DNA from 2 places in the Anoxybacillus sp. CHMUD genome. Region 2 is predicted to be linked to the other one. Evidence: a T-box and tRNA genes for the amino acid it is inferred to sense, from the RefSeq annotation. Region 2 holds a T-box; the other holds one or more tRNA genes.
What was found. The T-box of region 2 lies ahead of ETB99_RS09000 (glycine--tRNA ligase). A T-box ahead of a tRNA ligase gene usually reads a tRNA of that ligase, here a tRNA-Gly.

Region 1 (3,426 bases), on a different contig from region 2:
CATTTGAATTTGTAAGAGATGAGATTTCTCATTCGTGGGATATACAAAGCACAAGAGTTACATGTAAAGCTTCTGAGGTTCTTTACTATAAAGAAGGAATTTGTTATGCAAAATCAAATTTATTAGCTGCACTACTACGTTCGCAGGGGATACCAACTGGTTTTTGTTATCAACGATTGATGTTGTTTGATACGCCAGAAAAAGGTTATTGTATTCATGCTCTAAATGCAATTTTTCTGAAAACACTTAATAAATGGATTCGATTAGATGCTCGTGGTAATAAAAAGGGAATTGATGCTCAATTTTCAATTGACGAAGAAAAGTTAGCTTTTACTCCTCAAAAAGAATTTGATGAAAGAGATTATCCAATAATTTATGCGAAGCCACATCTAAAAACAATTGCTGTTTTAGAAGAACATACAGATGCATTAGAAATGTATAAAAATCATTTGCCAGAATATTTATAGTTGTTTAAGATAAAGGTGGCGATAGTTGAACAAGGCATACAAAAAGGACCGATTTACTTCGGTCTTTTTCTGTGGTATAAAAATCAACACTGAAATTTAACAAAGCCGAAGATTTAAAAAACGTGATAGGTAAAATTTATCTTTCGAAAACTTTTTATTCTTTTCTTATTTAACTATCCCGAAAATTAGTATTTTCATCATTTGCTGGTGCCGTAAGCACGACATGGGGGTCTATACTGAAAATTTCTCTTTCCAGTATTTTAATAAGGTTATGTAACATAGTTGAACATTCCATTAATTTTACGAACGGTTGGCAATAGTTGAGTGACAAAAAGAAAACGTTTGGTTTTTAAAAAATTATCCAAGCGTCTTTGCTTAGTGTGTTTTCAATCTTATACTAAATGGTCAATGAAATGATTATTGTTTTATGGTGTTATTTGAGATTTTTGTGCTCCAAAATCGAATCTCATTTTTAGTTAACTACCTCAGTGCAGAAAAATTTACGAATCTTAATAATGCAGAAAAAAAGCAAGAAAAAAGTATTGACCAAAAATGAGATAATTTATATAATATCTGCAAACAGCACGAAGGTTCGAGTCGTATTCGGTAATAATCAACTAAAAATGAGAAAATGAAAGTACCCCTTGTTATATATGGGTTTGTTTTAATTGAGAGGAATGCACGATTTCATAATCGACTCAAAATCGTGTGGGGCAGCCCCCGTGTGGGTTCGACTCCCACCATCGGCACTAGAGGGATTCCTGTTAATCGCAGGAATCCTTTTTTATTTCCTCTTATTCGTTTCCCCTCGATTATTTTTGCTTATCTTGCTCTTCCTCATTTTCAACTGCATGCTTCAAAAAAGTTGTGAACAAGGTATTGACTTGCCTAGGAGGAGTCGATATAATGTAAAACGTAATTGCGAGACAGGGACACCTGTTTTTTATTTTTATATTTTATTCGACAAATTTCTACTTTTTCTGCATGCGCGGATGTAGTTTAGTGGTAAAACCTCAGCCACGAGCGATGCATCGTCGAGAAAGCGGCGAGTTGCCTCGACGCATCCATCTTCATTGAGTATGCGAGTAGAGGAAGAGGCATGACAGGGCGTGCTGAATGATGATAGACATAGTCGATTTAAATGCGCGGGTGTAGTTTAGTGGTAAAACCTCAGCCTTCCAAGCTGATGTCGTGGGTTCGATTCCCATCACCCGCTCCATACATACGGGGACAACGCAGTGTTTCGTTTCGAAGATGAACGGGGCATTGCGTTTTTTTATTTCGCTTCGCCCCGTATTTGTTATATGATGAGTTGTGTATGAGCTGTACCCCCATGGATTTGAATAAACATCTCTTTCATCGCTTGCAATATTTGTTCACATTGCGTTTCTGTAAATGAGGGCAGAAAATATACGATTTGAATTGCATTTGTTGTTTGCTCTGTAACCATTGTTCGTTTCGAATCAACGATTGGACTGCCGAACGGGCCTTGAGCGTCTTTTGTGACGAGTTTTCGATCAAAATTTGTCGTCCGATCATTGATGCCGATATATTCATCTGCTTGTGTACCGATCGTGACGGCTATATCTCCTGTTAGATGATCTCGATCATAAATGCCGATCGGTAGTTTATAATATAAGGAAAAAAAGTTATTCACATCGGCCGCCGAGTGAATGGATGGAATAAAACTTTGCTTCTGTACGCGACGAAGCAAACTTTCCGATGAAGGACGATATCGGCTCGGATCTGTGCCAATTTGTTTAAATACAGACCGCCATTCTTTTACTTCTGGCCATTCAGCTAACGGAGTTTGTTCCATATCAAAATATAGCAACTCTTGAAATTGTCGAAGTTTCCCTTTCAACATGTTGGGGGACGGACCGACGACGATTTGATCGTATGTAAGGACACCGATTTTAAAATGGGATATGCGCTGTTTTATTGTGTCACAAATGGTTAACATATCGTTCACTCCTTTTTCTTTACATTGTAACATAAACAACGAAGAAAGGAGGGATTCAGGGATGGACGTTGAAGCGCTAAAAGAAGAAATCATTCAGTATAGCCGAACGATCGGTATTGATAAAATTGGTTTTGCTCATGCGGATCCGTTTTTTGAACTAAAAGAGCGATTGCGTCAACAACAACAACTCGGGTATGAATCGGGATTTGAAGAGCCTGACATTGAAAAGCGGACGAATCCGTCTTTATTGCTTCCAGAAGCACGTTCTATTATTGCGATCGCCCTTGCCTACCCATCAAAATTGAAAAACGCTCCACGAAGTACAAAAAAAGAACGTCGAGGCATTTTTTGTCGCGCATCTTGGGGACAAGATTATCACATCATTTTACGCGAGCGGCTGCAAAAGCTAGAGCAATTTATTCTCACCCGTGTACCAGATGCAAAAGTAAAATCGATGGTCGATACCGGGGAGTTATCGGATCGGGCGGTAGCCGAGCGTGCAGGTATCGGGTGGAGTGGGAAAAACTGCTCAATTATTACGCCAGAGTTTGGATCGTACGTATATTTAGGAGAAATGATTACAAATATCCCGTTTCCTCCGGATGCGCCAATTGAGGATCAATGCGGGACGTGCACGCGCTGCATTGATGCTTGTCCGACAGGCGCACTTGTGCAAGGGGGACAGTTGAATGCGAAACGATGTATCGCTTTTTTAACGCAAACGAAAACGTTTATTCCTGATGAGTTTCGCGATAAACTAGGAAACCGATTGTATGGATGTGATACGTGCCAGCTTGTTTGTCCGAAAAATAAAGGAAAAGACTTTCATCTACATCCAGAGATGGAGCCGGATCCAGAAGTGGTGAAACCTTTATTAAAACCAATTCTTCATATGACGAATCGCCAGTTTAAAGAAACGTTTGGACATCTATCTGGAGCATGGCGTGGAAAAAAACCGATTCAACGAAATGCTATTATTGCATTGGCTCATTATAA
Region 2 (3,426 bases):
CTCTCTCCCTGTTCGTTGTAAAAACGCGTTCGTTTTCGAAAACGGGCGGCTGCCGAAAAAGCCTCGCGCGGCTGAAAGTGGGCTCGGATGCGGGGCTTCAATAAGATAATGATGTTCATTTGTAATGAGCGCTTTTTTCGCTTGCGCATGACGCCCCCATAAAATAAAGACGACCGGCTCCGTCTTTTCATTCACAAGTTCAATGACACGATCCGTGAAATGTTCCCATCCTTTTCCTTTGTGCGAGTTTGCTTCCCCTTGCCGTACCGTTAATACCGTATTTAACAATAATACCCCTTGCTTCGCCCATTTTAACAAATAGCCATTGTTCGGTATGTAACAGCCGAGATCATCGTGTAATTCTTTAAAGATGTTTAATAACGACGGAGGTAAAGGGACGCCCGGTTTAACAGAAAAACTTAATCCGTGCGCTTGATTCGGTCCATGATACGGATCTTGGCCTAAAATAACGACTTTCACATCGGCATATGGCGTGTAATGAAGAGCGTTGAAAATATCGTGCATATCGGGATAAATCGTTTTCGTGCGATATTCTTCTTTTAAAAACTGACGCAACTTCAAATAATACGGCTTTTGAAATTCCTCTTCTAATAGAGGCGCCCAATCATTTTTCAATATGCTCATCGTTTCACTCCTTCCTAACATAAAGGCTACCCTAACGATAGGATAGCCTGTTTTTGCTTAAAACTGAATTTTTTCTTCTAAAAAGTCTTTTAATTGTGCGATTGGAATGCGTGTTTGTTCCATCGTGTCGCGATCACGCACAGTTACCATTTGATCTTGTTCTGAGTCGAAATCATACGTAATACAGAACGGTGTTCCGATTTCATCTTGACGGCGATATCGTTTTCCGATCGAACCAGACTCGTCGTAATCGACCATGAAGTGCTGGGAAAGCTGTTCAAAAATAGCACGTGCACCTTCTGATAACTTTTTCGACAACGGCAATACGGCGGCCTTGTACGGCGCTAATGCTGGGTGAAGATGCATAACGGTGCGCGTCGTGCCATCTGCAAGTTGTTCTTCTTCATATGCATCAATCATAAAGGCAAGCGTCACGCGGTCTGCACCGAGTGAAGGTTCAATGCAGTACGGAATGAAACGCTCATTCGTCTCTTGATCGAGGTAATGGAAATCTTCTCCTGAATATTCCATATGACGGCGCAAATCGTAATCGGTGCGCGATGCAACGCCCCATAGCTCGCCCCAACCGAACGGGAACTTATATTCAATATCTGTTGTCGCGTTGCTGTAGTGAGATAGTTCATCTTCAGAATGATCGCGCAAACGAATGTTTTCACGCTTCATGCCAAGCGATAAAAGCCACTGTTCGCAATATTGTTTCCAATAATCAAACCATTGCAATTCCTCGCCCGGCTTGCAGAAAAATTCAAGCTCCATTTGCTCAAATTCGCGCGTACGGAATGTGAAGTTTCCTGGTGTAATTTCGTTCCGAAAACTTTTTCCGATTTGCGCAATACCAAACGGCAATTTTTTGCGCATCGTCCGCTGCACGTTTTTAAAGTTTACAAAAATGCCTTGTGCCGTTTCAGGACGAAGATAAATTTCGTTCGCGCTCGATTCCGTCACACCTTGGAACGTTTTAAACATTAAGTTAAATTGGCGAATGTTCGTAAAGTCGCGACTGCCGCAATCCGGACAAGCGATGTCGTGCTCTTGAATGAGCTGCTCCATTTTTTCAAATGGTAGCCCATCGACAACCATTTCAATGCCTTTCGCTTCAAGGGCGCTTTCAATAAGTTTGTCTGCCCGGTGACGCGCTTTACATTGTTTACAGTCAATCATCGGATCGTTGAAATTCCCTAAATGACCTGACGCTTCCCACGTGCGCGGATTCATTAAAATCGCTGCATCTAATCCGACATTGTACGGCGATTGTTGGACAAACTTTTTCCACCATGCGCGCTTAATATTGTTTTTTAATTCTGTCCCTAACGGACCGTAATCCCACGTATTCGCTAACCCGCCGTAAATTTCTGAGCCAGGAAAAACAAAACCGCGATGTTTCGCATGTGCCACAATTTGATCCATCGTTACCGACATATTTCATCCTCCTCTTATGAAGTGTAAACAAAAAAACGCTCTCGTCCTTAGGCCTTTCGCCTAGGGACGAGAGCGTAACTCCCGCGGTTCCACCCTAGTTGATGCGTAACGCATCCACTTTTTGCGTGAAGCAACTCCAGACTGCCGTTTCGCTAAGCGTCTTTGCTAGGCTTCCACCGCCCCTAGCTCGCTATAAAAGAACGATCTTAGCTACTATCCATCTTTCATCGTTGCACCTGTATTTCGTTTGGCTAATATTGTATCAAACGACAATACGAGCGTCAAGGGAGTGGAGAATGGTTAATTTCGAATTAAGTAGTCAAACGCACCTAAAGAAGCTGTTGCGCCTGAGCCCATGGAAATGATAATCTGTTTATATGCGCTATCTGTACAATCGCCAGCAGCGAAGACGCCAGGAACGTTTGTTGCACCGCGTTTATCGACGATAATTTCACCGAAGCGATTGCGCTCTACCGTTCCTTCTAACCATTCTGTATTCGGTACAAGCCCGATTTGCACGAATACACCTTGAAGTTCAATATGGTGCTCTTCGCCTGTTGCGCGATCAATATATGTGAGACCGTTTACTTTGTCTGTACCTGTAATTTCTTTCGTTTGCGCATTTTTAATGACTGTTACGTTCGGTAAGCTGTACAAACGATCTTGCAACACAGCATCCGCTTTTAATTCTGGCGCAAACTCAAGAACGGTCACATGCTTAGCAATTCCCGCCAAGTCAATTGCCGCTTCGACCCCAGAGTTACCACCGCCAATGACCGCGACATGCTTTCCTTCGAACAACGGACCGTCGCAATGCGGGCAGTAAGCAACCCCTTTATTTTTGAACTCCGCTTCGCCAGGGACGCCGAGATTGCGCCAACGCGCACCTGTCGCGATAATGACCGCTTTACTTCTTAAAACGGCGCCGTTTTCAAGTTCAACTTCAATGAGGTCTTTCTTTTCCAACCGTTTCGCACGCTGCAAGTTCATAATGTCAACATTGTAATGTTTCACATGTTCTTCAAGGCTTGCCGCGAGCTTTGGACCTTCTGTATATTTGACGCTAATAAAGTTTTCAATGCCTAGCGTATCTAAAATTTGACCACCGAAGCGCTCCGCAACGATTCCTGTACGAATACCTTTACGCGCTGCATAAATCGCCGCTGTCGCACCAGCAGGTCCCCCACCGATGACAAGCACATCAAATGGGTCTTTTTCTGCAAAAGTAGAAGCATCCGGCGTGCTTCCTAACTTCGCAAGAATTTCTTCAAGCGACATGCGTCCGCTTGCGAACGGTTCGCCATTTAAAAAGACAGTTGGCACCGCCATGACGTCTTTTTG

Region 1: it encodes a tRNA-Gly, which carries the amino acid that the T-box ahead of ETB99_RS09000 (glycine--tRNA ligase) is inferred to sense. The anticodon was not compared.

What each region holds. Positions count from the first base shown of each region.
Region 1 is NZ_SDLG01000003.1:204,325-207,750, reverse strand. It holds gene ETB99_RS03505 (transglutaminase-like domain-containing protein) at 1-467, shown strand, start outside; tRNA gene ETB99_RS03500 (tRNA-Gly) at 1,613-1,686, shown strand; gene ETB99_RS03495 (B3/B4 domain-containing protein) at 1,768-2,430, opposite strand; gene queG (tRNA epoxyqueuosine(34) reductase QueG) at 2,492-3,426, shown strand, end outside.
Region 2 is NZ_SDLG01000011.1:650-4,075, forward strand. It holds gene ETB99_RS08995 (uracil-DNA glycosylase) at 1-645, opposite strand, end outside; gene ETB99_RS09000 (glycine--tRNA ligase) at 703-2,085, opposite strand; T-box leader at 2,145-2,322, opposite strand; gene ahpF (alkyl hydroperoxide reductase subunit F) at 2,386-3,426, opposite strand, start outside.